One region of the Staphylococcus lugdunensis genome, then DNA from elsewhere that is predicted to be linked to it. Evidence: riboswitches for the same ligand, from Rfam matches in the RefSeq annotation. Region 1 holds a riboswitch; each other region holds the start of a gene.
The links. Region 1 has a riboswitch for thiamine pyrophosphate ahead of AL499_RS07750 (LuxE/PaaK family acyltransferase). Riboswitches for the same ligand answer to the same signal wherever they lie in the genome.
Positions count from the first base shown of each region.

Region 2: linked by a shared signal. The riboswitch ahead of AL499_RS03310 (ECF transporter S component) and the one ahead of AL499_RS07750 (LuxE/PaaK family acyltransferase) in region 1 are both predicted to bind thiamine pyrophosphate.
Region 3: linked by a shared signal. The riboswitch ahead of AL499_RS08380 (3-oxoacyl-ACP reductase) and the one ahead of AL499_RS07750 (LuxE/PaaK family acyltransferase) in region 1 are both predicted to bind thiamine pyrophosphate.

Region 1 is NZ_CP014022.1:1,639,292-1,650,789, reverse strand. Features, by position in the region: gene AL499_RS07765 (NADH-dependent flavin oxidoreductase) at 1-1,084, shown strand, start outside; gene AL499_RS07760 (MFS transporter) at 1,097-2,473, shown strand; gene AL499_RS07755 (ECF transporter S component) at 2,903-3,475, opposite strand; TPP riboswitch at 3,610-3,708, opposite strand; TPP riboswitch at 3,806-3,905, shown strand; gene AL499_RS07750 (LuxE/PaaK family acyltransferase) at 3,977-5,044, shown strand; gene AL499_RS07745 (acyl-CoA reductase) at 5,057-6,490, shown strand; gene AL499_RS07740 (SDR family oxidoreductase) at 6,511-7,281, shown strand; gene AL499_RS07735 (PTS transporter subunit EIIC) at 7,487-9,022, opposite strand; gene AL499_RS07730 (hypothetical protein) at 9,270-9,848, shown strand; gene AL499_RS07725 (SDR family oxidoreductase) at 9,952-10,707, shown strand; gene AL499_RS07720 (arylamine N-acetyltransferase) at 10,848-11,498, shown strand, end outside.
Region 2 is NZ_CP014022.1:697,366-708,863, forward strand. Features, by position in the region: gene auxA (lipoteichoic acid stability factor AuxA) at 130-1,422, opposite strand; gene graF (glycopeptide resistance-associated protein GraF) at 1,568-1,702, shown strand; TPP riboswitch at 1,948-2,047, shown strand; gene AL499_RS03310 (ECF transporter S component) at 2,127-2,702, shown strand; gene AL499_RS03315 (ABC transporter ATP-binding protein) at 2,715-4,118, shown strand; gene AL499_RS03320 (energy-coupling factor transporter transmembrane component T family protein) at 4,111-4,920, shown strand; gene purD (phosphoribosylamine--glycine ligase) at 5,234-6,481, opposite strand; gene purH (bifunctional phosphoribosylaminoimidazolecarboxamide formyltransferase/IMP cyclohydrolase) at 6,504-7,982, opposite strand; gene purN (phosphoribosylglycinamide formyltransferase) at 7,998-8,564, opposite strand; gene purM (phosphoribosylformylglycinamidine cyclo-ligase) at 8,564-9,595, opposite strand; gene purF (amidophosphoribosyltransferase) at 9,588-11,072, opposite strand; gene purL (phosphoribosylformylglycinamidine synthase subunit PurL) at 11,051-11,498, opposite strand, start outside.
Region 3 is NZ_CP014022.1:1,777,970-1,789,467, forward strand. Features, by position in the region: gene AL499_RS08350 (ABC transporter ATP-binding protein) at 1-107, shown strand, start outside; gene AL499_RS08355 (FtsX-like permease family protein) at 130-2,091, shown strand; gene AL499_RS08360 (hypothetical protein) at 2,133-2,582, shown strand; gene AL499_RS08365 (DUF4064 domain-containing protein) at 2,669-3,148, shown strand; gene AL499_RS08370 (DUF4064 domain-containing protein) at 3,421-4,095, shown strand; gene AL499_RS08375 (LLM class flavin-dependent oxidoreductase) at 4,192-5,502, opposite strand; gene AL499_RS08380 (3-oxoacyl-ACP reductase) at 5,594-6,343, opposite strand; TPP riboswitch at 6,467-6,569, opposite strand; gene AL499_RS08385 (SdrD B-like domain-containing protein) at 7,065-11,498, shown strand, end outside.

The sequences.
Region 1 (11,498 bases):
GTTGACAGACAAAGGTGTTCATTTTGACCGTTCTTTCGTTGATATGCCTGTAGGTGCGTTATGGCGTCGTGGCCATAAACCTATGAAAGCACAAGGTTTAGAATATATAGAGACGTTAAGTAACTATGTTAAAACAAACGGCGGACGTATTTTTACAGAAACGACAGCTGAAAAACTGATTGTTGAAGACCATAAAGTGGTTGGTGTTGAAGCACGTAAAGCAAATGGTGCCAAAGTGCATATTCGCGCACGTTACGGTGTCATTCTTGCTACAGGTGGTTTTGGTGCTAATACGAAAATGCTCCAACAATACAATACGTATTGGGATAACATACCTGATGATATTAAAACTACTAATTCCCCTGCCATTACTGGTGACGGTATTCGCTTAGGTGCTCAAGCAGGTGCGCAACTTGTAGGCATGGGCTTCACACAAATGATGCCTATTTCCGATCCGAAAACAGGTGCACTCTTTACTGGCTTAATCGTGACACCATCAAACTTTATCTTCGTCAATAAAGATGGTAAACGTTTTGTCAATGAGTTTGAAAGTCGTGACGTCTTATCCAAAGCTGCTTTAGAACAACCTGACGGCTTATTCTACATTATTGCAGATGCGAATATTAAAGAACTCGCAATGAATACATCTGAAGATAAGATTAATCATGAGCTTGAAGACGGCACACTCGTTAAAGCTGATACATTAGTGGCACTAGCTGAAAAATTAAATATAAATCCTGACACATTTATCAATACAATAGAGCGCTATAACGCTGCTGTCGACAAAGGACATGATGATGATTTTGGTAAAAATGCCTTTGATCTTAAAATTGAAAAAGCACCATTCTATGCAACACCACGAAAACCTGCCGTGCATCATACCATGGGTGGTTTAAGTATTAACACAGGTGCTCAAGTACTCGATATTAATGGCCAAGTCATTCAAGGTTTATATGCTTCTGGTGAAGTTGCAGGAGGTATACATGCTGGTAACCGATTAGGTGGTAATGCACTAGCTGATATCTTTACATTTGGTCGTATTGCAGCTCAAACCGCATCAGAGCATCAAGTTATTAAGGAATAGGTCGTGATGAGTATGTCAAATTCATATCAAAAAGGTAAACAACTTATTATTGGAATTATATTAGGTATTTTAACGTATTGGCTTTTTGCACAATCATTATTGAATATTGCACCTCATGTGCAACATGACTATAAAATAGACATGAGTGTAGTTAATATAGCAGTGAGCTTAACCTCATTACTTACAGGCGTCTTTATCGTTGTAGCAGGCGGATTATCTGATAAATTAGGACGTGTCAAAATGACCAACATCGGATTAATCCTTAGCATTATTGGTTCTTTAGCACTCATTATCTCAAACATGCCTATCTTATTATTAACAGGACGTGTCTTACAAGGATTGTCAGCAGCTTGTTTATTGCCTTCTACAATTGCTTTAATTAATCAATTTTTTACTGGTGAAGAACGGCAAAAAGCTTTAAGTTTCTGGTCATTTGGCTCTTATGGTGGTACAGGTTTAGCGTCATTATTCGCTGGTACTATTGCAACTTATGTAGGTTGGCGTTGGATTTTTATCCTATCTATCATCTTTGCGTTTATCGCAATTATCTTATTGCGTGGTACACCTGAATCCAAAGATCGTTCTAGCGATGGTAAACGCTTTGATGTCATCGGTATCATTGTCTTTGTAATCATGATGGTCAGTGTCAATGTAGTGATTACGCAAGGATCAAAAATTGGCTGGTTAAGCCCAATCATTTTAACCTTGATGATTATATTTGTACTCACGTTATTTATCTTTTATTTTTACGAACAACGACAACGGCATCCCTTTATCGACTTTAGTTTATTTTCAAACAAGGTCTATATTGGAACAACAATTGCCAATTTATTAGTAAATACCGTGATTGGTTCACTTGCTTTATTCAATATTTTTGCGCAAGCGGGCTTAGGTTTAACCGGAGCACAAGCTGGACTGATTACTATCCCTTATATGCTAGGCAGTCTATTAATGATACGTATTGGTGAGCGTTTTATGCAAAAAAAAGGCCCACAAATCCCATTGATGGCTGGTCCAATATCAATTAGTGTAGGTATTTTGTTGCTTGCCTTAAACTTCTTACCACATATCCTGTATTACATCATTGCTCTTATTGGTTTCTCTTTTATAGGACTGGGATTGGGCTTCTTCGCCACACCAGCGCTATCAACTGCAGTATCTAATGCACCTGAATCTAAGGTCGGTATGGCTTCAGGTATCATTAAAATGACCTCTACATTAGGTGCCGCATTCGGTATCGCTGTAGTAACAACTGTTTATTCAACTTTAGAGATAAACCACACACCTCATATGGCAGCAACTATCGCCCTTATTGTCGGTGCATGTATGGTCATTTCAGCCTTTATAGTAGCTTTCTTAGTTATACCTAAACAACACGTCAAAGCCTAACTTTTCACAGTCTAGGACGTCAATACCTCTGACAAGTTAGGGCGGGGCCCCAACAAAGAGAATTTCAAAAAGAAATTCACCAAGCAAAGCAAGTTGGGGCGGGGCCCCAACAAAGAGAATTTCTAAAAAGAAATTCATCAAGCAAAGCAAGTTGGGGATACACAATATTAAGTGTTATATATAAAAGAAGCACAGAGATGGTTTGATATAAATCATCTTTGTGCTATTATTTTAGAATCTTTTTCTTAGCCTGTTTTATACGATGTGACTTTTACTATTATATAATAATCCAGCGTTTTAGATGATTGAAAAAGCTTGGTATCCAGCGTATTTTCAACCCAGTCAACTAGTGACAATATATAGTTTATAGCCTAAAACATAATGATGTCCCAGACTTTCTTTTTAATAATTAAAGTTATCACTGTATCTTTATAACGAATCGATATCTTTTTTCGTCGATGATTGATACAAGCGTGTAACACCTGTTTTCTCTAGTGATAGGACAATATAATAGCCAAATAATCCTGATAAAATGGTTCCACTTAAAATGCGAATCGCATAAAGTAATATCACATTCCACCACGGCATATTGCCTAAATAATTAAAGAACCAATCGACAGGAACGGTAAAAATTCCTGCAGTTGCCCCTGCCAACATGGCAACAGATGCTTTCGTTGACTTATATTTAAAAATTAAGAAAATCAATTCACATGCAAGACCTTGTGCAAGACTGTGCATGATGATTGACATGTTTAACTCGCCAGATAATATTGTTTCTCCTGCGCCAGCTGCAAGTTCTGCTAAAATGGCAACACCCGGTTTACGAATGATAAGAAAAGCAACAATCGCCGCGATAAACCATAAACCATATGCAATTTGGTCTAAATGCAATCCTAGTGGTTTTAATGCGGCAACGGTTAAGCCTACCATTTTATAAATAATTCCAAAAATAAAACTAATTAATACGGTGACTAAAATATCTGCTAACGTCAATCTTTTCATTCTTACTCTACTCCTTCGATAACATTGAGCAGAAAAGTACAAAAAAAGAGAGAGACAACAATCTAGTTTCAGAACTTTTGGTTCCGAAAGCATAAGCTGTTCCTGTCTCAACCTCGTAAAAAAAGTATATATATCCCGCATCCTATATACTTCCCTACGCTAGTATTAACTAGGTCAGGTTCAAAGGGTTTGGATGACACCATCTCAGTTCGAAAACACCCCTAGTACTTATATCTGCATTACTTAAAATATAGTTCATTTAAAATACAATGTCAAAATTATTTTTGCATACACGATCTATCTTCAATATAATAAAAGTATTCCAATATTATACATCACTATGGGTGCATCTTGCTGAGAGAAGTAACTTACTTCAACCATTGAACCTGATATGGCTAATACCAACGTAGGAAAGTGATTAGATTTAATTACCGCTGAGCAGGATGTACCATTATATGATGGTGTATCCTGCTTTTTATTTATGCTTAGGAGGCTGTCCCAATGGATATTACACAAATAAAACAACAGATGACTAACTTTATTACTGACGGTAAATCAGAAGATTTTCCACAAATGGCGCTCACGCTTTTTAACTTTCAATTTAATCATAATTTAGACTATCAAAAATTTTGTATCGCCCAAGGCAAGACACCTCAAACTGTGCGTCAATGGCAAGATATTCCTGCCGTACCTATAGACGCCTTTAAACAAGCGACCTTTAGTGCGATTCCTCCAGAAGATGCAGCATATGTCTTTATGACAAGCGGTACGACACGCGGAATCAAAGGAAAAAATTATCATCTAGATTTAGATGTTTATGATTTAGCTATGACGAAATTTTTTAAGCAAAAGGTCATGCCTCAGATAGAACGTATTGATATGGGTATCTTATTCCCTAGCCCTAATGATATGCCCCATTCATCTTTAGCGCATTACTTAGAGGTTGTTAAACAACAATTTGGAACCTCACTTAGTGACACATTTATTAATCAACAGGGCATTCAATTTGAGTCAGTGGTGCAATCTTTACGTCATGCCGAAGCACAAGGAACACCTTATGCATTATTAGGCGCAAGTTATAGTTTGGTTCATTTCTTGGATTATTTAGCTGACCACGGCCTTTATTTTAAACTACCTAAAGATAGCTTTATCTTTGATACTGGAGGCTATAAAAATCAATCTCGCGATGTACCTCAATCAGAATTTTATAGCACATTAGAAAAACGATTTGGTGTGCCAAAAGATAAATGTATCAATATGTATGGTGTCACAGAATTAAGTACGCAATTTTATGATGATGGCAATGCGGTGTCACCTTCAATCAAGCACGGACCTCATTGGTGTCGTAGTAGAATTGTTAATCCGCTCACATTAGAACCTGTTCCAAATGGAGAAAAAGGTGTCTTAATTCATTATGACTTAGCTAATTATAATTCTGTTGCTGCAATTATGATGGAAGATATTGGTGAAGCACGAAATGATGGCTTTATCTTACATGGACGCACTGAAGGCGCTTTAGCTAAAGGTTGCTCCCTAGCTGTTGAGTCATTTTTAAACACGATGAAATAAAGGAGGATTAACGTGACCATACAACTTGGCTATGTCCCTTTTCTAAAGGCTGAAGACATTCATTATCAAACAATTCAAGTGGGCAACTATACCGTGAAAGTTCCAGACTTAACACAATCTCAATTAACTAACGTGTGTCATCAAATTAAATCGGCCAGATATCATTTACAAGCATATACGATTAATGACATCATTGACGTAATTGATCACGCCATCCAGATATTATTAGACCGCACATCTAAATGGCGTCAATTAGCTGAAGAAATTTTACCGCAATCAACGGGTTATCCTTTTGACAAAATAAAGGTTGGGCTAACGCGTTATTTAATGACTTTCCGGAAGCATCAACTACATCGTTTTATCGCGGAAGACTTACCTAACCCACAAATACTTAATCAGTTTATTCCAAATCATAAAGGGGGTTATACTAAGGCCGTTAGTCCTGCACTCATCACCCATTTATGGTCTGGCAATATACCAGGACTACCATTATGGAGCTTTATTAGTAGCTTATTAGTGAAATCTGGTAGCATTTGTAAATTACCGCATGCTGAACCCTTTTTAGCTAGTTGGTTCGCAGAAATTATTGCGGAAATCGATCCTGTTATTGCTCAATGCTTTGCCGTCATTTATTGGCCTGGTGGCGAGATACAATTAGAAAGTATTGCCATTGAACAATCAGACGTTATTTTAGGTTACGGCAATAATGATGTTCTGTCTGCCATTGCTCAACGAATTCCCGTGACTAAACGTTTCTTAGCTTATGGCGAAAAGGTCAGCTTAGCCTTAATAGGCAATGAAACATTATCTCCTAATAAAGTAGAGCAAGTAACTCGAAATATTGCCCGGGAAATTGCTAACTATGATCAGCAAGGCTGTTATTCACCACAAATGATTTTTATACAACAGGGTGGCAACTATCATCCTCTACAAGTTGCTCAAATGATTGCACATCAGCTACAACAAATTGAACAACTTTTCCCTGTTCAATCATTCAATTTACAAGATAGTATGACCAGATCACATTGGTTACAACAAGCAGAGACGCAAGCTTTACTTACTGATGATATACATGTTTTTAAAGGTGCTCATGCGTCATGGATTGTCACCTTCCATAAACAATTAACCTTTTTACCAAGTCCATTAAATCGATTTGTTAGAATTATGCCATTTACCAACATTACACAGCTAACACAGCTGCTCACACCTTATCGTTCATATTTACAAACGGTTGGCATTGCAGCTGCGACTGAAAAAATGTTTCAGTGGTCTGAAGCACTGGCTCAAGTAGGTGTCTGTCGTTTTTCAAGTCTTGAAACAATGACTTTACCGGAAGCTGGTTGGCATCATGATGGTGGCTTTAACTTACGCGATTTACTAAGCTTTGTCGATATTGAACAACCATTATTATCCAGCAGTGAACATTTTGTCGATTATGAAATTTAATTTTCAAAGAAGGAGGAATGATGATGACTACGTTACAAGACCAAGTCATACTCATCACTGGTGCAAGTAGAGGTATTGGCAGTGCCATCGCAGAAGCATGTGCTCAATCCGGTGCACACGTTATTATCAACTATAAATCCAATACACAAGCGGCACAAAAAACTGTGTCACGATGTCAAGCACATGGCGGTATTGCTGAAGCGATACAAGCAGATATCAATCAACGTCAACAAGTAGATGAGATGATGCATTATATACAGAATAATTATGGCAAACTCTCATGCGTTGTAAACAATGCCTTTCGTCCATTCGAATTTAATGCTGAAACCCGTCAAGTCGCAGATGAGATGAATTGGCAAGATTACGCGACACAATTTGAGGGCGCACTGCTGTATACGCATAATGTGATACAAGCAGCCTTACCTTATTTAAAGCAACAACAAGCAGCTTCAATTATTAATATGACAACAAATTTAATTAAACGGCCTATCGTCCCTTACCATTCTTATAATGTAGCTAAAAGTGCACTAGAAGCCTACACCAAAAATTTAGCAATAGATTTAGGTAAGTATGGTATTCGCGTAAACTGTGTTGCTCCTGGCCTTGTCTATCCAACAAATAATACACTAGCTACGAAAGAACAGCTTAAACAACAATTGATACAGCAAACACCTTTAGGTCGCTATACCGTCCCAGATGATATTGCTGGCCCTGTAATGTTTTTAGCAAGTGATTGGAGCCGTTTTATGACAGGACAAGTTCTATATGTTGATGGTGGACTCACAATATAGAATGACATTATGAGAGAATGAATCTGGAACATCATGCAGTAGTTGACTGGATTGAAAATACGTTGATACCAAGCTTGTTTCAATCCTAGTCAACCTTGCCGGGGAGCGGGACAGAATGCATAATAAATTCTGCCCCGCTCCCATTCGAAATCATATTATATATATCATATTTAACTATGAAAAAGCATATTTTGAACTATGTTCCCTATGATTGTTCTAATAATTCTTCAACTTCATTTTTAATTGTCGTAACGTGAGGACCGTATACAATCTGAGCGCCGTTACCTCTAACAATTACACCTTTGGCATCGGTCTTTAACAGTGTGGATTTATCAAGTAAGTCACCATCTTTAAGTGTTACACGCAACCGCGTTGCACAGCAATCTACGATCTCAATATTTTCTTTACCGCCTAACCCTTGGACAATTGTTTCAGCTCGCTCTGTTGCAGCTACTGTGTGTTGTGCTTCTTTATCTTCTCGACCAGGTGTCTTAAAGTTAAAAACAGTAATCAATGTTCTGAAAATCACATAATATAAGACAAACCACACAATACCAATAGGTATGACCCACAGATAATTTGTCTTATCATTACCTTGTAAAACACCAAATAAAATATAATCGATAAACCCACCACTAAATGTTTGTCCTACCGTGATATTAAAAATATCTGCCATCATAAAGGCCAAGCCATCTAAAAATGCATGAATTAAATACAATACTGGCGCAACAAATAAGAAACTAAATTCTAACGGCTCGGTAATCCCTGTCAAAAATGATGTTAATGCTGCAGACAACATCAATCCACCAACAACCTTTTTATGTTGTGGTTTAGCCGTATGATAAATGGCCAATGCCGCGCCACATAACCCAAACATCATCGTAATAAAACGGCCAGACATATAGCGTGAAATACCTGAGAAATAATGTGTGACATGTGGATCTCCTAGCTGTGCTAAAAAGATATTCTGCGTACCACGTACCATATGGCCTCCAACTTCTAATGAACCTCCAAGACCTGTTTGCCAGAATGGTAAATAAAAAATATGATGCAACCCAAATGGACCAAGTAATCTTAAAATAAAACCAAAGAAGAATGTACCAATAACGCCTGTTTTTTCAACTAAACCGCCCGCATTAAAAATCCCACTTTGCACTGTAGGCCAAATATAAAACAAGATAACGCCAAGAAAAATAGCACTTATCGCTGTGACAATAGGTACAAAACGAGAACCACTAAAGAAACCAAGATAAGCAGGTAACGTAATTTTATTATATTTATTATGCAAATAAGCCGTCAAAATACCTGTAACAATCCCACCAAAAACACCTGTTTCTATCGTTTGAATCCCTAACACCATACTTTGTCCATGCTTTGCAAGCTCCGTTGTCTTAGCTAAACCATCAGTTATGACTAGCATCCCATTCATGGTGGCATTCATGATTAAAAAGCCAATCAATGCAGCTAGTCCAGCCGTCCCTTTATCACTACGTGCTAGGCCTATAGCAACACCAATCGCAAAAATAACTGGTAAATTTTGAAAGACAATGTTTCCTGCACTAGACATTAATGTAAAAATATTCTGTAGTATGGCTACATCTAATACTGGATAAGTTTTGACTGTGTTTGGATTACTAAGTGCACCTCCTATGCCAAGTAATAATCCAACAGCAGGTAAAATAGCAATAGGCAACATAAACGATTTCCCAAATTGTTGTGCTTTCTCAAAAACTTTGTTCACTGTTTACACTCCTCCCAATAAGCAAGAACCACATTGTATGTATAGGGGTTCGTTTTCACATATACTATAATGTCGCAGAAAATTATTATCAATCTTTTTTAGTATTTTGAAAAAACTTTTCAAAATAGCACTTGAACAACTAATTTTATATCAGTCTAAATAAACAACAAATTATTTCATATAATTTATACTTCAATATTTATATATAATAAAACTACTACGCCATACATAAGAAAGGTCACTAACCATGGAAGAAGTATTGACAAACGATAGCTTTTCAAATTTAACATATACAAAACTTAAACGATTTAATAAAGATTATTGGAAATTTGTCTTAATCATGTTTCCAACCATACCAATATCTGCTATATTGCCTTATTTAGGAAATATATATTTAAAAAATAATAAAGATAATATATTTGTCCATGGAACCATATTTCCAGATAATTGGACGATTATAGCTGGTTTAATCTTTGCTTTACTATTTTTTTATCTCATTGTGCTTTCACCGCTTCTCTCATTTAAAAATGACGTGCAAACTGAAATTGATATTGTAAATAGCGTATTTATAAACAATCAGGGTGAACTTCACTCATTTATTCACTTAATTAAGTGTGATCATTTTGAAACTGAGTATTACGAACATTTAATTACATTTATCTCAAGAGAATATACACGCGTAACTAAGCAAGATTTATCTCATGAGCAACAGACACGCTATGACGAAGTACAGCCACATTTATCATTAGATGAAGCGCATCGCTATGTACGAGAATTATATTTAACATTGGAAAAACGTTATAACAACATTAACCTACCAGAATAGTCATGCCTTGTATTGTCAAATAGCATTTATGATTTAATTGGTTTAAGATCACCTTTTTGATGGAATAGAGAGAGTGAAAATTAATTAATCATGAGGTGATGGAATGTTTAAGTTAACAAATCAAATTGCACTCGTTACTGGCGGTGCTAATGGTATTGGCAAAGGCATTGCAGCAGCATTAGCCCAAGCAGGTGCTAAAGTGATTATTGGGGATATTGATGACACACGTGGTAAAGAAACGGCACGTGAATTGAACGGAGACTTCATTGAGTTAGATGTCAAACAGCATGACCAAGTTAAAGACGTCGTTGATCAAATTGTTGCTAAATATGAACGCATTGATATTCTGGCATCAAACACAGGTGTATACCCACAAATTGATATCGAATCATTGACTGAAGCAGATTGGGATTATATTCAAAATATTAATCTAAAAGGTATGTTTTTTGTAACACAAGCTGTGTTAAAAGTAATGAAAGCACAGCGTTATGGTCGTGTCATCATTACTTCTTCTGTTACTGGGCCAATTACTGGCTACCCTGGTTGGGCGCACTATGGTGCCTCTAAAGCAGGTCAATTAGGCTTTATGCGCAGTGCGGCACTAGAGTATGCGAAATATGGTATAACTGTAAACGCTGTACAACCAGGAAATGTATTAACTGACGGATTAAAAGCTCAAGGTGAAGCTTATTTAGAAGGCACACGTAAAATTATTCCTACACATGAATTAGGCGAACCTTTAGATATTGGTTATGCGGTAACATTCTTTGCGTCACAAGAAGCAAAATTTATTACTGGCCAAAGCCTAGTTATCGATGGTGGTCAATTGTTACCCGAAGAACCTGATGGTGTACTATAAAAATAGCACTGCTTTAATAAAACGGGGATGATGTTACCCCGTTTTTTTATTTTTAAAAATTGATAAAACATCATAATTGTAACAAGATATAACGATTGTTAACATTGCGTCTATAACTGATTATAAAAGGAGATTTTATGATGAATATCCGAGCGTTTGAGCACTATATGAGCATTGATTCTGAACGCTATTCAGAACCATCGCTAGAAGCATTAAATGATTATGCAACACGCTTTATGTATACGGTGCCTTTTGAAAATATCAACGTTCAAAATGGCATACCTATCTCTGTCGACATCAATGATTTATACCATAAAATTGTCGACAACCATCGCGGAGGTTTTTGTTATGAATTAAACACGTTATTCCAGGCATATTTAAAAGCTAAAGGTTTTGATGCACAGATGATGTCAGCTACCGTTCACACAGCAAACGGGGGACATCGGTTAGAAGGCTCACACGTGTCACTCGTCGTTCCATTACAAGGGACATATTATGTGACCGATGTAGGATTTGGTGATTTACCACTTCATGCGATGCCTATTACTTTAGAACAAGATAGTCAACCTGTACAAGATATATCTGGAACATTTCGTGCCATATTTGAAAATGAAAATAAAACAAGATTTTTTGTCCAAAAATGGGAAAGTGATACTTGGAAAACGAAATACGATGCAATATTAAAAGCATCTTCAATTGATGCATTTAAAGATAAAATTAACTATAATGAGACACATCCCGATTCTATCTTTGTTCAAAACTTACTCATCACACAGCCTAAATCATATGGT
Region 2 (11,498 bases), 940 kb from region 1:
TAAGACAATTCTTCAATTTTGAAATCATCTTAGAGCTATGCCTTTGTATTTAAATACTGACCTTTATTATTTTAGCATTCATATTCCAGCCACTATCAGAACGACATTCGTTGGTCGATCATATATCATTTATGGCTCATCTCTAACTTGTAAACTAAATGCTACAATAACTGCTATCAACATAATGATTAATGTTGGCGTAATAAATACGGATAATAGTAATCCATGAATCATGATGTTGATAAATTCTGTAAGTAATTTAAAGAACAGAATACTAATCATAAACAGTTGCAAATAATAAAATTTACCGCGTAAATAGTGTGTCAACGTCGTTGCAATATACACAATAATAATAAATATTAGTATAAGCAATGTAACCCATTCAATGACATACTGTGTTTGAGATATTTTCCACTCACCAGAAACAAAAAGCGAATTTCTATTGTTAAATTCAATAAAGGTAAATAAGAAAATAATAATACCACAAAAGATTTCTACAAATACTGGCTTTACCCATTTTGGCTTACGCATCCAATTTGGAATATCATCTTCTTCAATATTAATGATATTTTTAACTTTGTTTTTGAATTTGTCTCTTTTCGTTCTAATTTTATCTAAATCGACACTTCTTCTAGTCTTACGTGCATATTCTGTTGTCTTATCTTGAAGTTGCTTTAAGTGAACTTTCGTTTGATTTGAAACATTGCCTTTTGATGTTCTAGATAAATCATATTCTTCACCTAACTCTTCTTTTGTTAATGGTAGCGCACGTCTTAAGAATAAAAAGTTCCAAATAGACATTTGCCCTAACAACCACATAATAATGAAGAAAGTATTTACACTTAAAATATCAATAGGTGCAATTTCATTAGCATCTACTTTGCCGTATAAAGAAATTTGTGTAATAAGGTAACTAATACCATATGACAATATAATCCACAAATAATGATTCTTTCTATTGTTTGGATTTAATTCATCTTTATATACAATATAACCAATATGAATGACAAATGGGAAAATAAAAATAATTGCCCAGAAACCATAAACTTGCGTCATTAATAAAATCGTAATGATAAAGAAAACGATTCCGAATATTAAATAAAAAATTGAAATATCATAATCATACTTCGTTGTTCTAAATAATGTGTAGCCAATAAAGATGACTAAGACACCAAAAAGGATAATGATTATAGCACTTATAATAGGAAAAGCGCCTATAAACCTACTCATCACTCTAATAATTTCACTAAAAAATGCATTCAGGAAGTCCCATACCGAAAAAATCTTTAAATCAACTTTTTCCTTTTGATTAAGCTCTTTAATTAAAGGCAAGTTAATCAAAACAATGAGACCTGTGAAAAGTGAAACGAAACCGATGATATAACTGAAAATAATCTCGGTGTGTTTCTTAAGAAAAGACATACTGTTCACCTCAAAAGTTATTATATATGAAGAAGCCCGACTTGTCTTTAATATTTCATTAAATACGACTATAGACTTAGCAAAAGTTTAACAATAAATGGTCAGGGTATACAACAAATATAATCACTATTAAGGAGTGTTATTTATGTCAAATGAAGAATTAAATAAAAAATCCGCAGAAAAAGCTAAAGAAGCTGAAGAAAAGCTTAAAAAGGAAAAAGAAAGTACAGAAGATAGCATAGAACAAACTAAAAAAGATGTTCAAGACACATTAGACTAAACGTAATATAATTTATTTCGCAGTGCACACTGCTTCTTATATTAAATATGTAAGTTAAATCTATGGGAGCGGAACAGAATTCATAATAACTTCTGTCTCGCTCCCAAATTTTCATTGTTAATCATTAATGATAGATGTGAAAGTGTATGTAAGATGCTTTTTTATTTCTTAACCACTTTTATTATAATTTATTAAAATTGCCTTGACATCAAGTACCAAAAAGCATACATTTAAATTAAATTACATAAACGCACTAGGGGTGTTTAAACTGAGATGAAGCCTTGCTTCAAACCCTTCGAACCTGATCTAGCTTGTACTAGCGTAGGAAAGTGACGATAAATTGCAATGCTTATCGTTTAAGCATTTATTTTTTAACGCACATCTTTCTACGTGAAGGTTGTGCGTTTTTTAGGAGGCAATTTTTATGTCAAAAGGTTTAAAATTATCTGAAATACTAGTTACAGTGTTAATCGCTGTTATTTTTGCCATCATTTATAACTTGTGGTGGTTTCCATATGAATTTGCAAAAGTTGCTGGTTTACACCTTGAACAACTGACTTATGGTGTATGGTTTATGGCCGCAATCGTGGCATACTTAATCATACCTAAACCAGGAATTGCAATCATCGCTGAATTTGCAGCTGGTGCTGGGGAAACAATTGTTATGGGTAAATTTGATATTCCTACTATTATTTATGCCATACTGCAAGGTGTTGCATGTGAAATTATTTTTGCTATCTTTAAATATCAATCTCGTAGCGCTGTAGTAGCTATGTTAGCCGGGTTACTTACTGCACTTATTTCATTCCCAGTTGATTACTTTTATGGCTATTTAAATGAAGTTGCTGGTTGGAACTTACTTCTATTTATCGTTTTCCGCGCCATTAGTGGTATCATCCTTGCTGGTTTATTATCTTACATCGTCGTCAAAGCGCTGGATCAAACCGGTGTTACAAAATTATTCCGCCCAGCATCTAAACAAGATTATGACAACCTATAAGGGGACATTGACGTGTTAAAAGTTACAAATTTACGTTTGAAATATCCAAACGGAGAACGCAAAATTTTTGATCACCTTAATATTGAAATTAAAGACAAAGAAAAAGTGCTTTTACTAGGTCCATCTGGATCTGGTAAAAGCACCTTGCTTAATGTATTAAGTGGTATCGTACCCAATTTGATTGATTTGCCAATGAAATATGATGAGCTTGAAATCGACCCTCATAGTGGTGTGATTTTTCAAGACCCTGATACACAATTTTGTATGCCTAAAGTTTATGAAGAACTAGCGTTTGTTTTAGAAAATAAGCAAGTACCGCAACATGAGATGAATGCTCAAATTGAAGCTGCTTTGAACTCTGTAGACTTGAAAGTAACAGATCAAACATTTGTCAATCACTTAAGTGGCGGTATGAAACAAAAGCTTGCGATCGTAGAAACAATCCTTCAAGATGCAAGTACACTATTTTTAGACGAACCAACTGCGATGCTCGATGTCGAAGCAACTGCAGAACTATGGAATAAACTTATTGAACTATGGGCAGATCAAACTGTACTTATTGTCGAACATAAAGTTGAACATATTTGGAATCATGTCGATAGAGTAATACTTATGGATTATGAGGGACATATTATTGCAGATAACACTCCGGACTATGTATTAACACATTGTGAGGATTTATTAACTGAATTTGGCGTGTGGCATCCAAAAGCCTGGGAACATGCACCAACTCGACAACTGATATCAACTGAAAAATCTGAGCCACGCTTTAATTACAAAAATGGAGAAATTATTCGAGGAAAGAAAACATTAATTCAAATCCCTGAAATATCTATTGGTACAGGCGAATGGATAACGATAACTGGGAAAAACGGCACAGGTAAAACCTCATTAATAGAATCGATTCTTCAATTAATAAAATATAAAGGCCAAATGTATTATAATGGCACAGTCATTAGTAAGATTAAACAAGCAGCCCAACATATGTATCTGGTATACCAAAATCCTGAATTACAATTTATTACCAATTCTGTTTATGATGAGATACATATTCATTATAATCACCAAGATCCACAAGTTGCAGATGATAGAACAAATGAACTACTTACATTGTTACATTTAGACGCTGTCAAACAGCAACACCCTTTCGAACTTTCCATGGGCCAAAAACGACGTTTAAGTGTAGCAACTGCATTAAGTTCTAAAGCGGATATCATTTTATTAGATGAGCCGACATTTGGATTGGATAGTCATAATACTTTCCAACTAATTGAACGCTTCCAGCAACGCGTGAAGCGTGGGCAAACGATCGTTATGGTTACACATGACCCAGAAATCATCAAACGTTATCCTACACGTCGTTTACATGTGGAAAATGGACAACTTCTTGAAATGGCAGGTGTTACACATGTTTGAACGATGGAAAAAACGCTATACCTTCATGGATGATGTGAATATTATCACTAAATTACTTTTAGGTATTACCCTGTTTTTCTTTGTTATTTTTATTCACAATTTTGATTACATGCTTTATATTTCAGCATTAATGTTCATCTTTTTAATGCTTTTTAATGGTACTGAGTTGAAAATTACACTTGCTTTCTTATTTGCTACAATCTTATTTGCACTCACGTCATCATTATTTATGATTTTATATGGCAATGGCGAACATTTTATTTTTAAACTAGGAATTATTCAAATAAGTACAGAAAGTATTGTCAGAGGACTTCATATTTCATTGCGTACTATTACAGTTTCAATGTTTGGTATTCTTATTGCACTAACCTCTCAAATCGTCATGATTTTTTACAGTTTAATGCAACATTTAAAAATAAAACCGAAAATCGCTTATGCGTTTATGGCAGCTATTCGTATGGTACCTCTGATTATCTCATCACTTATTCAATTACGCCGTTCGTTAAAGATGCGTTATCAAATGATAGATAAGTCGAACTATAAAGGTTTAAAGCGCTTTAAGCATTTATTAATTCCGATACTCAGTCAAAACATCCGTCGTGCCCATCAACTTTCAGTAGCTATGGAAACGAAAGGATTTAAAGATGGTCCCAGAACATATTACTACAATGCACCATTTTCCTATAAGGATGTCTTATTAGTGCTTTGTTTTGTAGGTATTATCCTATTATCATTTTATTTATCAGCACACTTCCCTATTACAGGCATTCAAGATGCTCGCGTATCCGGGAAGCTTAGCTAAATATTGTTTGAGCGCTGGGACACAAATCCCAAAATAATAGCACAAAGATGGTTTGACATAAATCATCTTTGTGCTTCTTTATATTCAAAACGCCATATTATACGATTTCGCATTCCTAGAGTGCTGTCTCAAACTGTTTATTTTATGAGGGAGCGGAACAGCACTCATTATGAATTCTAGTCCTGCCTCGGCAAGGTTGACTAGGATTGAAACAAGCTTGGTATCAGCGTATTTTCAGTCAACTCTTGACAAAATATATAGTTCATAGCCTAAAACATAATGATGTCCCAAACTGAATTCACATTATTAATCATTAATTTTCTTTAGCAATTGCTTTATTACCGATATCACGTCGGTAAAATAGATTGTCACTTTTTATGTGCTTGACCTTTTGGTATGCTTCATGTTGTGCCTGCTGTATTGTCTGACCTTCACCAATGGCTAAAATGACACGTCCGCCTGATGTTACGAAATCCGCTTCGTCCTTTGTTAAACCACTTACAAAATAAGAATTATCTAAAGTAAATCCAGAAACTTTATGCCCTTTAACATAAGTACCAGGGTAACCTTGTGAAGCCAACATTACTCCAACAACGAAACCTGGTTTCCATTGAAAATGAATCGGTTCCTTATTTGCTAAAGCGATAATTTGCGCCATTAAATCACTTTCTAAATGTGCAAGTAATACTTGTGCTTCAGGATCACCAAAACGCGCATTAAATTCAATCACTTTTGGACCTTCAGAAGTTAGTATTGCACCAATATAGAGTAAACCAAAGTAATGATAGCCTTCCAGTTTCATTGCTTTGGCTATAGGTTGCGCAATATCTTTGTTGGTTTGACTTAGTACCTCTTCAGAAATATGTGGTACTGGGCAATAGGCACCCATACCCCCTGTATTAGGTCCTTTATCATTATCATAAGCACGCTTATGATCTTGCGCAATGCAATCAAACGGTACAGCATAATCACCATTAATAAAGGTCATTAATGAAAATTCTTCACCTTCTAAAAACGCTTCAAAGATAACTTTACCTTGCGCTTTGGGATACAGTTCTTCTACTGCTGCAATAGCATCTTTTCTAGTTTCCGCAATAATGACACCTTTACCTGCTGCTAAACCGTCTTTTTTAATGACTATCGGTAGCTCACAATCTTTTACGTAAGTTAATGCTTCACTTTTACTATTTACTTCTTTATATTCTGCTGTTGGTATATGATATTTCTCCATTAATTGCTTAGCAAATAATTTTGAACCTTCAATTTGTGCAGCATCCTGATTGGGACCAAACACCTTAAATCCATGTTGTCTTAGTAAATCTGACAAGCCATCTATCAATGGTTGTTCAGGACCTATAATGATCCATTCAATTTGATGTGCTTGAGCAAATTTTAAAATTTGCTGGTGGTCACTTTCTGCAATATCTTTATGAATATCAGCAATTTGACTCATCGCATCATTTCCAGGTATCACATCTATATGATTGACAAGTGGTGACGTATTGAGCTTTGAGACTAATGCATGCTCTCTTCCGCCTGAACCAATAACTAGAATGTTCATATATTTCTCCCTTCCTATTAGTTTAATGTCTGAAATGACGAGTTCCTGTCATTACCATCGCTATACCATATTTGTTTGCCATGTCGATAGAATCTTGGTCTTTAATTGAACCACCTGGTTGTATTATTGCTTTAATGCCATGTTGCGCTGCTAATTCTACTGTATCATCCATTGGAAAGAACCCATCTGATACCATCACTACATTATCATTGATTTCAATTGCACGTTCTAAAGCAATCTTTGCAGCACCTACACGATTCATTTGTCCAGCACCAATACCAACTGTTTGTTTGGAATTACTTAAGATGACCGCATTACTTTTTACGGAAGGAATGACTTTCCAACCTAGCAGCATGGCATCCCATTGATCATCAGTAGGTACAGCATGCGTTACAACGTTCATATCCTCTTTTGTAATTTCATCATTATCTTTGTCTTGCACTAAGTAACCACCTGAAACAGAGACAAATTCTTCTTCACGTTTATCAATTGTCATAGCAATTTCTAATAACCGTATATTTTTCTTTTTTGTCAAAATATCTAAGGCTTCATCTGTAAATCTTGGCGCAATGACTACTTCTAAAAAGATAGCATGCAATGTCTCAGCTAATTCTGCAGTGACCGTTCTATTTAAAGCAATAATCCCTCCGAAAATGGATTGATTATCTGCATCGTAAGCATTTTTAAATGCGATTTCTATATTTTCACCAATTCCTACGCCACATGGGTTCATATGTTTAACAGCAACAGCAGCTGGCTCTTTAAATTTCTTTACTAATGATAAAGCAGAATCTGCATCTTTAATATTATTGAAACTTAATGCTTTACCATGTAACTGTTTCGCACCAGCAATGGTATGTTTACTACTTGATGTACGTACAAAACGTGCAGATTGTTGAGGATTTTCACCATATCTTAATTGTTCACTGGCTCCTTTAAAGAAACTAACAATCGCATGATCATATTCATTTGTATGAGCAAACACTTTTATCATTAATGCTTTACGAAAATTTTCGTCTAAACGATGCGCTTTAATACGTTCAATAACTTCATTGTAATCTGATGGATGAACAATCGTTGTTACATGTTTAAAGTTTTTTGCTGCGGCGCGTAACATGGTTGGCCCACCAATATCTATGTTTTCAATCGCTTCCTCTTCTGTAACATCTGGACGAGCTACGGTATTTTGAAAAGGATATAAATTAACAACAACCATATCGATTAAATCAATGTGCTGAGCTGCTAATTGTTCAAGATGTTCAGGTTTATCCCGATCGGCCAAGATACCTCCATGCACAGCAGGATGTAATGTTTTAACTCGTCCATCCATAATTTCAGGAAATTGAGTTAAATCAGAAACTGAGTTAACTTGAACGTTTGCTTCTTCTAGTACACGTTTAGTTCCACCGGTTGAATATAATTCATAGTCTAAATCACTTAATGCTTTAGCAAATTCCACAATGCCACTTTTATTTGAAACACTTAAAATTGCTTTTTTCATGATTAACTTAACTCCTTATTTAATAACCTTAGCTATAACACTAGGATAAAGTTCATATTCTAATTGTTTGACTCGTTCTTCCAAATTTTCTTTGGTATCATCCGGTTTGATCTCGCATTGTCTTTGTTCAATAATTTCTCCCGTATCCATGCCACTATCAACATAATGAACTGTTGATCCTGTAACATTATCACCACTATTAAAAGCCTGACCAATAGCATCTTTCCCCTTATATTTTGGCAATAATGATGGATGAATATTTAAAATCTTACCTTCGTATGCGTCTAACAAATCAGGACCAATTAGCCTCATATAACCTGCGAGAATAATCCATTCAACTTCTTCACGCTCTAGTATACGAATCAAATGGTGTTCATAGGCAGATTTTGAGTCAAAATCTTTTGGTTCGTTGATATTAACTGCTACCTTTAACTGTTTTGCGCGTTCAATACAATACGCATCGTGATGATCAGTATAAAGTGAAGTAATTTCTATATTGTTGAGTTCTCCTTTATCCACTTTTAAAACAATATTTTCGAAATTACTTCCCGATCCAGAGGCAAAAATAGCTACCTTAGTCACTATTCTACCCCCTTGAGATAAATAGGCACATGTGCATCTTCTATAACATTGCCTATGTGATAAGCAGGGACATCGTGTTTTTTTAGGACATCTAGTGCTTTAGCAATGTCATCTTGACTAACGATGACCGTATACCCTATTCCCATATTAAAAATGTTATACATTTCATCCGTAGAAATTTGTCCTTGTTGTTGTAACCAGTCAAAAATAGGAGGTGTTGGGAATGTATTCACATCAATTTGCGCAGCTAAACCATCAGGTAACACTCTAGGAATATTTTCATAAAATCCACCACCAGTGATATGATTCATCCCCATGATTGTTACTTTATCTTTTAAATCAAGTATCGGTTTCACATAGAGTCGCGTAGGTGTTAAGAATGTATCTAAATATGTTTGACCATTGAAGTCATCGTATAAATCAATGTCAGTCTGTTTAATTAATTTACGTACTAAGCTATAACCATTTGAATGTATCCCACTAGAAGCTAAACCAATAATTGCATGACCTGCTTTTATATTTGAGCCATCAATGTATTCTGCTTTTTCAACAGCACCGACAGCAAAGCCAGCTAAGTCATACTCACCTTCATGATACATTTCTCCCATCTCCGCGGTTTCACCACCAATCAGTGCGGTATTTGTTTGTTGACATCCTTCGCTGACTCCTTTTACAATCTGCTCAATAACTTCTGGAACAACTTTATTTGCTGCAATATAATCTAAAAAATATAATGGTTCTGCTCCAGTCGTAAGAATGTCATTCACACACATGGCTACGGCATCAATTCCAATGGTGTCATGTCTGTCATGATCGATAGCTAACTTTAACTTTGTTCCTACACCGTCTGTACCTGACACAAGCATAGGCGCTGTCATCTGCAATTGTGATAAGTCAAATGTCGCACCAAAACCACCTAAGCCACCTAAGACTTCTTTTCGTAGTGTTCGCTTTACATGTGCTGACATTCTTTCTACTGCTTCATATCCTGCTTCTATATCTACTCCAGATTGTTCATAAGCTTTAGACATTTTTATTTCCCTCTCGATCATAATAGTGTTGGTGATTCTCGATATATGCTTTTTGTCGTGGGCTCAAGTGCTTAAAATAATTTTCTTCATAATCATACAAACCAGCTGGATAATCACCTGTAAAACTTTCTAAACATAGACCACTATATGGCGCATCATAGTCTAAGCCAATAGCTTCTATTAAACCATCAACGCTTAAATAGGCTAATGAGTCGGCACCTATATGGTCACAAATTTCTTCAGGTGATTTACTCGCTGAAATCAACTCAGCAGTAGTTGAAACATCAATACCATAAAAGCTTGGAAACATAAATTCTGGTGATGCGATCCTTACATGTACTTCTTTAGCACCGGAATCTTTGAGCATTTTGACTATACGTTTAATAGTTGTGCCACGTACAATTGAGTCATCGACTAAAATAATTTTTTTACCTTCTACAATGTCTTTGACAGCTGATAGTTTGACACGTACACCTTGTTCTCTCAATTCTTGAGTTGGTTGGATGAACGTTCTAGCGACATATTGATTTTTAACTAATCCCATTTCATAAGGCAGCTGGCTTTCTTCAGCATAGCCACTAGCTGCTGATAATGATGAATTAGGTACACCAATAACCATATCTGCTTCTACAGGATTTTCTTGAGCTAATTTCTTTCCAGAAGCTTTACGAACTGCATGCACATTCTTACCAGCTATTGTAGAGTCTGGACGCGCAAAATAAATATATTCCATTGCTGAAATCGCAGTACTTGTGTGTTTTGTATATGATTTTATTTTTATACCTTCGTCATTGACAACGACATATTCTCCTGCGTGAACATCTTGGATAAATTCTCCACCTAAAACATCAATAGCGCATGTTTCACTTGCTAATATATAAGTTCCATCTTGCATTTTTCCGACCGCTAATGGTCTAATGGCATTAGGATCAACTGCACCATATAAAGCATCCTTCGTCAAAATCGTAAAGGTAAAACCACCTTTAATTTGGCGTAGACTTTCTTTTAGTGCTTCTTCAAATGTTGGTGCTTTACTTCTACGAATTAAATGCATAATCACTTCAGTATCTGACGACGAATGAAATATTGCCCCATGCTTTTCTAAGTATTGTCGTAATGATTGTGCGTTGATCAAATTTCCGTTATGACATACTGCAACGCTCATATCATAAAAATGATAGAGAAATGGTTGAATATTCTCGATACCTTTATTGCCTGATGTTGCATAACGTACATGACCTATAGCGTTACGACCTGTTTTTAATTGTTCCATTTGCACTTCTTTGATTGCTTCAGTTAACAGCCCTACACCACGTTCACCTTTTAATGTGTTACCATCTGTGACAACAATTCCAGCGCCTTCTTGACCGCGATGTTGTAAACTATGCAATCCCATATATGTCAATTGAGCTGCCTCTGCATGGTTCCAAATTCCAAATACGCCACACTCTTCGTTTAATCCACTGTAGTTAAACATTGCGCAATAGCTCCTTCCCATTGTGCTTTTATATCAGAAGCTCTCTTAGAAATTGATGTATGAGCAGCTGCAACATTAAATTCATCCGTATCTGTAAGTTGACCTATTTCAATTGCATGCTCAATATTTAATTCTTGTCCTGCTTTAACAGCAATCACATAACGTCCTTGCGTTTCACTGAATAACTGTGCATCTGAAAGATTTACTTTAGCTTTTAATCCAAGACTATAATGCGCACTGATTCTAGCGAGAGTAATTAACAATCCACCTTTGCCAACAGTCTGTACGTGTGAAGCCACACCATTTCTAATTGCCTTTTTAACGGCTTCACCCTTTGTCACTTCATCGCTTAAATCAATCGCTTCAAATTCATGATTCACTTTGCCGTATAACAATTTTTCAATTTGACTGCCACCGAAATCATCC
Region 3 (11,498 bases), 140 kb from region 1:
AAGATGGCCGTGTTTATCATGAAATATATCGGGGTGAAGAAACACAATCAGATTTTCAACGGCGTATTGCTGATAGCTTGGCGATGTTAAATGAAAGAGGTGAATGATTTGACGTTTAAGATGTTGGTCATGATGACGACTCGACAGTTTAAGGCACAACGTCATATGATTATTCCATATATGCTAGCACTTAGCGCAATGTTCGGTATGGAATTTATATTATTATCATTAGGATTTAATGACGATGTTCGACGTCATCATTCAGTCTTACCTTATTTTATTTATATAGGCAATGCTTTTATGTCAATATTCATCGTAATATTTGTACTTTATGCCAATCGATTTGTCATGCGCCATCGTCAACATGAATTTGCATTAAATATGATTCTAGGTATGGAAAAGAAACACATTCGTGTCTTATTGTTTATTGAAGCCATCTATCAGACATTTGTCATTGCACTACTAAGTATTATAGGTGGGTATCTCTTTGGTGCCATTTCATTTATGCTGTTGAATAAATTGATGAAACAGACGACTACACGTCTTATCATCTATCCATTTGATATAACGGCAATGTCGTATATGTTAGTGGTTTTAATAGGAACAATGATACTACTGTTCATTATTAATAATGTAAGATTAACGATGCAAAGCCCTATCGAATTAATACAAGCTCAGCATAAGAGAGAAAAGCCATTATCCAAATTTGTTACATTCATTTTGCTCTTGATTGGTCTTTTAACGTTAGGATTAAGCTACTATAGTGTACTCGAACCTAAAACATTATTAGGTTCTTTTAACCGAATATTCATTGCTATCATTTATTTGATTATTTCAATGTATTGCTTATTTTTGTCACTTATGCCATTAATCTTACAAGTCTTGCAACGATATAAACGACTGTATTATCAGCAAAAGTATTTCTTTACGTTGTCAGGCTTAGTAGTACGAATGCGCTCTAATGCAGTAAGTTTAGCGAGCATGACTTTATTATGTACTTTTTTATTAGCGACGTTATCGATGTGTGTAGCAGCATATCGAGGTGTAGAAGATCGCATAGATAGTTTGATGACAAATCAATATCGTGTCGATTTCCTTGGAGATATGTATCAAAGTGAAAAAATAAAAGATACTGTGACCCGCTTTGAACAAGATGTGAGGAAAAAGGCAAAGGTAGATCAATTTAAACCAATTGTTTCAAGTATGCAAGATGTGAAAGTCAATGAGGCCACAATAGAATATAATCAGCAAAAAAATGTGTATAAAAATGGAATTTCACGTTTCACAATTGCTCAGTTATCTGATTTCAATCGATTTACAAAGCAACAGATAACACTTAAAGATAATGAGATTGCTATTGATGGTATGGGGCCTTTAATCAAGAAAAAGAAATTAACTATCGCAGGTCATACATATCAAGTTAAACACGTAAAATTAAATGGGTTCGGTATAAATAGAATTGCTGATGGTTATAATATTATTGTTAAAAATGAAAGACAATTCAATAGCATAGTCAACTTATTAGCTAAAAATAAACAATCTTATCACGCACCAGCAACCGAAGACGTAACCACTAGTATTGAGTTTAATTTGCTTACTGATAATAAATCACAATTTAATCAAATGATTCCTAAGTTAGAACATAAATACAAAAATGCAACGATTCAACGTAAAGATGAGTTTACCAACATATTCTATCAAGTCAACGGGGGATTAGTTTTTATTGGTATTGTTGTATCAATCATACTATTAATAGGTACATTTTTAATGATGTATTTTAAACAAATTGCCGAAGGTTATGAAGATCGCGAAGATTTTAGAACTATGCAGCAACTTGGTATTGAAGATAAACGTATTCAACAGACGATTCAACAACAAATGCGTTATATTTTTATTGTGCCGCTCATTGTTGGTACGTTTCATACATTAATTGCGTATAGATTAATCAAGCAACTAATGACCGGAATAGGTATTGAAGGTTGGGACCTCTTTGCCACAAGTTATGTTGCAGTTTTAGTTGTTTTTGTTGGAATTTATGGCATAATATATCGTATAACATCAAAAATATATTATAAAATGATTAAAATTTAAAGGAATACTTTAATAAAAAGATTAAGAAAGGATTTACTTTTATGGATCGAGTTGCTGAGACAACGTTAACCAGTATCGGTATAGTGCTACATATATTGTATATGCTAATGATATTACTAATCAAAGCCGTACTACCATTATTTTTGAGCAGCATTTTAATATTTTTACTTCCATTTTACTTATTATTATATAATAACCGGGATGGGTTTAATGACGGTGTCGAACACATAGCTAACTCTTTACTTGTTATGGGAATGATTATAACTATTTTATCGCTTATAGCTGTGTTTATTATTGCGAAAAAGCCTAAATTTGCAAGCACCATTTTATTTTTTACGACGCTAATAGCATTATTTAATATGAACTGGATTTCCGGATTATTATGGCTGATTTCTGCGATAATGCTACTCTCAAGAAAGCCTAAAGATATTAAAAAACGGCAATATGCGTTGCAACAGGAGAAACAGCAAACGATAGATAGGTTGCAATAACCATTCATTATCACATCATATCTTTGACAAATATTGAGTGTAAAGCACCATTCTTAAAAGTAAAGTCAACTTTTAGGAGGTTAATAATGATTAAACGAACTGTAGAAACCGTTCTAACATGGTCTGGAATTATTTTGCATGCGGTATACTTTTTCATTTTATTACTTATGTCATTAATTTTTACAAATGATGATTTTAAAAAATTTATGATTATGAAAGAATTACAAAGACCAGATGAAAATGTAACCTTGTCTGAAGCGGTAATGTCTGTTAATGTTCTTTCAACACTTGTAACGATTCAAGCTATAATAAACATCGTTATATTAGTTTTAGCAATTATTGGAGTAATCTTTATTCATAGAAGAACAAATGTATCAGCGATATTACTTATTATTGCAGCAGCATTATGTTTGTTGAACGCGAGTTGGGTAGCGTTTGTTTTGTGGCTTATCGCAAGTATAATGTTATTTGCGAGAAAACCAAAAACGCAATATGACTACAGTTACAACAACATGTCTAATCCATCTCAGGTAGACGCAAACGATAATGAACATAGTCAGAGTTAAAATACTTGACAGTTAATAGATTTAGAAGCTAACAATCATCAAAGTCAATCATCACAATATGATTGTAAGTATTCAATTGGTGGTATTTCTATACAAAATGAATCATATGAGGGTTTTATTTTCAAGATGGTATAGAGCGTCGTCAACAAGAGCAAAATAAAGTTAAATTATCATGTAATATAGTTATATTATAAATATTGAGCATATTTATTGTCATAAATAAGTGTAAAGTAAGGATTTCGTGGGTAAAGCAAAATAAAAGGAGGATTATTATGATTAAAAGAACAGGTGAAAAAGTTTTAACTTGGATTGGATTTATATTACATACGTTATACGTTATCTTTTTAGTTTTAATTCAAATGATGGTTAGTGATAGTGATTTTAAAGAACAATTGGCTAACGAACTACAAAAAAATCCAGATTCAAATGTTTCGAGAGACCAGACAATAGAAGCTGTTAATTCAGTAGCCACAAATTCTTCTGGCTGGATTATGATCGGAATTGTTATCTTAGGCTTAACTTTAGTTGCTGCGATTATGTTGAGCAAACATCCTACGATTTCTGCAATACTACTTATTATTGCTGTAGTATTAAGCGTATTTAATGTCAGCTGGGTAGCAGGAATTTTATGGTTAATTGCTGCGATTATGTTGCTTGTTAGAAGACCTAAAAATCAATATGCGTATAACAGTGGTACAACAACTGATATCCCACCAGAAGAGAATGAGCGATACAATAATTATAGTGAGAACCACAATGACGAATATCGTCATCAACAGCAAGATGTAGAAGTTGATAATCATGACCATCATCAATCACATTCTACTAACAATAAGGATGTATCAGATGATACGCGATTATCAAATGATGATCAGCATGATGATTTTGTGCGAGATGCTGCTGAGCGTCGTCAACAAGAAAAAAACGATGATCCATATAAATATTAAATGATAATAACCCTGATGCAGGATATATTCTTGCATCAGGGTTTCTTACGTTCTTTTTCTATTATATGGATAAAATATTAGGTATGGATAAATGAATTAATAATTAATGTCTAAATGTGACTTTAAAGTATGGCTTTGATATCTTTTACGATATAAGCCTCGTTGTTGTAATTCCGGGACAATATAAGTCACGAAATCGTTCAAACTATGCGGCAGAGATGGTGGCATTAAATTAAAACCGTCTGCTACGCCTTCATTAAACCAAAGCTCCATCTCATCTACAATTTCTTTCGGTGTACCGATTAATGTAAGATGTCCACCACCTGCATTGAGATAACCCAACAGTTCTCGAACAGTAGGTTGTTTATCTTTAATGATTTCAAGTACTGTTTCATAACGACCAGTTGGACCCTCAAAAGTCTCAATTGGAGGTAACTCTGGAACCGGACCATCTAAGTTCCAATCCTGACAATCTTGTTGAATGAAAAAACTAAGTTGTTTTAACGCTGTTTTCACAGGAAGTTGTGCATCTAAACGTTTTTTCTTCGCTAAAGCTTCTTCCTTTGTTTGTCCTACATAAGTAACTAAACCAGGAAATACTTTAATATGACGTTGTGGTTCAGCCGTTTGTGATAATGCCTGCTTTAATCGCTCACGATACCTTTTGGCTTGAGTTAAATTCCATGATACTGCATACACAGCATCCGCATATCTTGCGGCAAGTGCGATGCCTTGTTTAGAAGCACCAGCTTGCATATTAACCGGTCGCCCCTGTGGACTCTGAGGTGTAGAGATTGGGCCTCTCACTTGAAAATAGTTACCATTAAATTCTATCGGTTTAATTTGAGACGCATTCATGAGAACACCACGCTCTTTATCGGCAACAATATCTGTTGCTTTCCAGTTTGTAAACAAGTGTTGCATGACTGCAGCAAATTCTTGTGCACGAGCGTAGCGAGCTTCATGATTAGGTAACTCTGTCATACTATGATTTTGTGCTTCTATATCAGTCATCGATGTTACTAAATTCCAACCAACCCGTCCACCTGTCATATGGTCAAGACTAAGCAATTGTCTGGCAACAGTATAAGGATCCGAAAATGTACTCGAAATAGTTGGGACCAGACCGACGTACTGAGTTACTTGTGATATGGCTGTTAAATTTATGAGTGGATCAAACCAAAAGGCAGGCATTGCACTTGAGTCATTGGCATTAAAGGATTGATTGTCTGCGAAAAAGACAATATCTAAACAACCTCGTTCAGCAAGTTGTGCTAACTCTTGGTAGTATGAAACATCACCAAGCCGTTCAACTGCAGAATCAGGCATTTGCCAAGCTGCTTGATGATGACCGCAACCATAAACTAAGACGCCAATATGCATTTGACGTTGTTGCTGTTGATACATATATATACACTCCAATACAGCTACATTTATAACGATTATTGGGTTAGAAGTGTCCAACTCTTAAAATTAATAATGGCGTTCAAATGGACAATCAATTCATTGTTAAGCCACCATCTACAGTTATATTTTGTCCTGTAATTTGTTTAGCTTCATCTGAACATAGATAGACAACCATGTTGGCAACATCTTGCGGGCTTGTAACTTGATGTAACGGTGTTGTACTTGCAATTAAATCAAATACTTCCGGTGTCGTAACTGCACTGGCATCTGTTGTTTTAAGTAAGCCCCCTGAGACGACATTAGCAGTGATACCATATTGACCAAGTTCAGCAGCAATATTTCTAGTAAAACCGATAATACTCGCTTTTGCAGTTGTATATTCATGATAAGGAACAACTGGGTTTTGATATAAATTTGTACCGATATTTACTACAGAACCTTGTTTATGCTCAATAAATTGAGGTAGTACACTTTGAATAACATTAAAACTTGCTTTCAAGGTTCCATCTAGTTGTGCTTGATAATCGTCCCAAGATAAATCTTTGAAGGATTTTTGTGCGTCAGGATCGAATTTAAAGTTAACTAATGCATTGTTAACAACAGCATCGATATGTCCAAAATGATCGATTGCACTAGCTACCATCGCATTCACTTGCTCACGATTACGAACATCTGCTTGTAATGCAATAGTTTGAGCTCCTAGCTCTTGCATTAACTGTTCGGCCGCTGTTTGACTTTGATTATAATTAATCACAACTTGAAATCCTTTAGCGACTAGAGTGCGTGCTATAACAGAACCAAGGCCACGACTAGCTCCAGTTACTAATACAGTTTTTGCCATTGTGAACCTCCTTATAAAGAATATTAAAGAAAAAAATACGCAACCTTCACTAGGAAAGTTGCGCAACGTAAAACTATCATAAATAACGGACTCAAAATAAAAGAGGCCATTAGACATATTAATATTAGGTTCCACACACTTTCCTACGCTAGTATCAACTAGATCAGGTTCAAAGGGTTTAAGGCCACGCCTATTCTCAGTTATAAAAACACCCCTAGTGCATATATTTAACTTTAATTTCAATTTAAAACTTTTCATTCACATTGTCAAGATACATTAATTTAGTAATCACGTAAACATTTAAGGAAAGAAGAACAATATTAGTTTCAGCAAGTAGGATTTTATGACTAATTGTTGAGGCTTTTTAAGTTGTAACGAGAAAATAGAGGAATAATCTCTTCTTAGAATATAAAAAATTTATATTAGAAGATAAATAATGTAACTATAAACTTTCTATTAATATACATTTTGTACTTGAAATGAATATTTAAGCGAAATTATGATTAAAAAACATTTAATATAATTAAAATGCGTAATATTAAATAGTGATAAATCTGTTATAATTCATATATCATTGTATTATTACTCTAATTATATAGATTAAAATGTATTATTATAATTATTTTGTACTATATATCAAAATTCTCATATACATCTAGGAAATAAAATAGAGTTTGATATGCAATGACAACTATTTTAACCAACTATAGGAGGTCAGTGAATGACTAACAGAAAGAGAAACTCGTCACAACGCATGGATTTTATCCCAAACAAACTAAACAAATATTCAATCAGAAAATTTACAGTAGGTACAGCTTCAATATTAGTAGGTGCCACACTTTTCTTAGGGCATCATGAAGCTGAGGCAGCTGAAAAACAACAATCCATATCTCAAAACCATAGCGATAAACAAGAAAGTTCTCAAGCTGATACAACAGTAACCACAGAACAAACAACAAATAATAATGTTTCTTCTCAAACTAACGCCACGTCACCAAGCACTCAAGATAAAACAACGATAGATCACACTGAAAATCCATCTTCAACAAACCAGCAGATAACAGAAAATCAATCACTGCATGCAAAAGATTTACAAACATCAAATCAAAACAATGTCTCGCATAAAGATACTGCTAACAAATCAACAGAAAAAGAAGCTAGACAACATCAAAATCATAAATCGACAATTCAACAACAAGAAAGTTCAGAAAAGTTAGTAACAGCTGCTCAAAATGCATCAGCTACAAACCAAGCTGTATCCACCAATACGAATGAGACACATGTACAATATGCTGATAAAAAATTGAGCCAAATTGGCGTGAACCATCAAACGAAAGAACAAGTTAAAGCTTCACTAGTTACTAAGAAAGCTTTTAAGCCACGTTCTAAACGAGATTTAGATAATACAATTGTGGCAGAAACCTTAAAAGCAGACATTACAAACCCTGACTATGGTGTTAGAACTCCTGCAACTCCTGTAACTGCAGCTGCTTCAACATCTCCAACAACGCGTGCATTGAGTAGTAATTATAGAGTAAGAGCATTAGCAGCAGCTACACCAACAGGTAAAGATGTGAGTGACAAAATTAAATTTTCAAATATAGATATAGCAGTGGAAGGTAGAACTGCACATACAAATGCTAGTGGTCAACGTGAATTATGGGTGACTTCTGGAGATATTTTATCTTTAAAAGCAGATTATACCGTTGACAATAGCGTTAAAAGTGGAGATACATTTACGATAGGCTATGGACAATATATTAGACCTGGAGGATTTTCGTTACCATCATCGGACACAGAATTAAGAGATGCAAATGGTGCAATTATAGCTAAAGGTAAATATGATAGTAACACGAATAAAACAACCTACACGTTTACAAATTACGTTGACCAATATGATAATATTCAAGGATCTTTTAAAATAGCTGCAACTGCTAAACGAGAGAATGCCATCAATGATAAAGGATCATATAATATGGACGTAAAAATTGGAAATGTTTCTTTCAATAAAAATATTATTGTTGATTATGGTGATAATAAGAATAACCCTTTAAATGCATCAACGCTTTACAGAGATCCAAAAACAAACCAACAGTATCGAATCATTTATATTAATGAGCCAGGCAAAACATATAAAAATGTGAAATATCATAGTACAACAATGAATGGAAAACTCATAGATGGCACAGATGCAATAAAAGTTTATAAAGTGAATGATCCTTCAGCAATGGTCAACAGTTTTGCACCCGATTTAACTTCAAGTAAAGTAACAGATGTTACATCATCAAAAACAATTACATATGATAATAATCGCTCAACTGTAAATGTTTCATTAGGAAATTTAGACGGTAAAACACGTTATATTATTGCTGAAAAAGTAGAACCTACAACTGACAATGGTAACTTAAGTTCAACGTTTTCAATAACTAACGATGATAAAAATAATCCAACAATTTGGGCAGCAAGTACTACACAAGGTGCTGCTGGAGACAATTCAACTGGTAGTGGTCAACAAATAGGTAAATATTCACTTGGCGACACTGTCTGGAATGATAAAAATCGAAATGGCATTCAAGATATAGGAGAAGAAGGCATACCTAACGTTTATGTTACTTTAAAAGATGCTAACGGAAATGAAATTGACAGAGTGACAACGGATGAGAACGGCAACTATAAGTTTAAAAATTTAAAAAATGGAGAGTACACTTTAGAATATTCAACTCCTAATGGAGGATATTCGTTAACCAAAGCAGATCAAAGTAACAATGATGCAGTCGACTCAGATGCACAATTAGTCAATGGAAAATATGTTGCTAAAGCTACAATTCAAGATGATGACAACATGACAGTTGATGCCGGATTTTATAAATCTGTTTATAACATCGGAGACTTCGTTTGGAATGATACGAATAAAAACGGCATTCAAGATGACGGAGAAAAAGGACTTGCCGGCGTAACTGTATTATTGAAAAATGAACAGGGACGTACAATTGCAACTACTGTAACCGACAAAAATGGCAAATATGGCTTTTACGAATTAGAATCTGGTAACTATACAGTTCAATTTATTACACCTGATGGTTATATATTATCACCATCAAAAGTAGGTACAGATGTAACTAAAGATTCTAATGGAGATGAAGTACCAATTAAATTAACTGAAAATGATTATTCTAATGATTTAGGTTTATACAAGCCGGATGCACCTAAATTAGATGACTATGAAATTACAGTAGAAGATAAAAGTTATGAAAATACTGTTCGTGTTAACACTAAGTTACCTAAGAATACAATCCAACTTGCACAACAAGGTAAAGATGGTCGTGATCGTGTATATTATAAACAATTAGGCTATCATCCAGATTTGACTGGGAAAGATGCTTCAAAATTACTGCAAATAGACGGCTATTATTTTGAAGAAGTACGCCGAGATCATATATACCAATCACAAGATGCTATTTTTGAATATAACTTGGATAATAACACCGGTGTTAAAAATATAACGTATAATCCAACAACAAATACGTATACTGTGACATATCAAGACGGTTCAACAAAGGAACTACCAGGTCAACAGCCTAAAGGATTAACAATAAATAATAGTTATATTAATCAAAATGGAGATACTATTGTGGAATTTAGTGATGGTACAACTATTACGATTCCTAAAGGTAAAGATGGTGTCGACGGTAAAAAAGGTGAAGATGGTAAAACACCTAAAATTGAGCAAACACCAATTACCGATAGCTCAGGCAAACAAATTGGGGTTACAATCACTGTTAAAGATGGTGATGGTAAAGTAATAAATACGCAAAAAGTACTTAATGGTCAAGATGGAGCAAAAGGAAATCCAGGTGAAAAAGGCGAAAAAGGAGACCCAGGAACGAAGGGTGACAAGGGCGAAAAAGGAGATACAGGCGCTGCAGGTCGAGATGGTCAGAATGGTCAAGATGGTAAGTCAGTCATTGCAAATACAGAACGTGGTACAAAAGATGGTCAAGAAGGCGCATATATTAGAATCTATGAGGTCAATCCAGATGGTAGTCGCGGCACAATGATTTCTGAAACATTCATCAAAGATGGTGTGAAAGGCCAAGATGGTAAAGATGGACGTTCACCATCAATCCAACAAACGCCTATAAAAGATGAAAAGGGTAAGATTATCGGAACGACGATTACTATTCTAAGTCCAGATGGTCAAGAAGTTTCACATCAAGATATTTTAAATGGTAAAGATGGTCAAAATGGAACATCTGTGACAACCATTACAGAACGTGGTAGACAAAATGATCAAACAGGCGCATATGTTAGAACATATGAAAGAAATCCAGACGGTAGTCGTGGCAAGCTCATCAGTGAAACCTTTATCTCAGATGGTCAGAATGGTAAGGATGGACAAAATGGCATGAATGGAAAATCTATAACAGCGGAAACACGTCCTGGTACAGATGCTGATGGAAACACTGGTGCATGGATTCGCGTTTATGAGTTGAATCCTGATGGCACTAAAGGCCAACTTATCAGTGAGACGTTTATTAAAAATGGCGCAAAAGGTGAAAAAGGCGAAGACGGTAAGACACCAAAAATCGAACAAACTCCAATACGTGACAGTTCTGGTAACCAAATTGGTGTAACAATCACGGTAACAGATGGTGATGGGAACGTCGTTAGTAAAGAGAATATTTTAAATGGCAAAGACGGTGCAAAAGGTGAAAATGGTAAGACGCCATCTGTAGAACAACAAGCCATTCAAGATAAAGATGGAAAGCAAATCGGAGTCACAATTATTATCAAAGATGGAGACGGTAAAGAAATCAGTCGTCAAAACATTCTAAATGGCCAAGATGGTAAAAATGGTACTCCTGGTAAGGATGGTCAAACACCAACAGTTGAAACAATGCCAGCATTAGATAAAGATGGAAAGCAAATCGGTGTAACTATTATTACACGCGATGGTGATGGTAAAGAAATTGGGCGTCAAACAGTGACGAATGGCCAAGATGGTAAATCTATTACTGCAGTAACGGCACGTGGAGAACAAAATAATCAGACAGGTTCATGGATACGTGTGTATGAAGTAAATCCAGATGGCACACGTGGTAAGTTAATTAGCGAAACGTTCGTTGCTGATGGTCAAAAAGGTGCTGACGGTAAA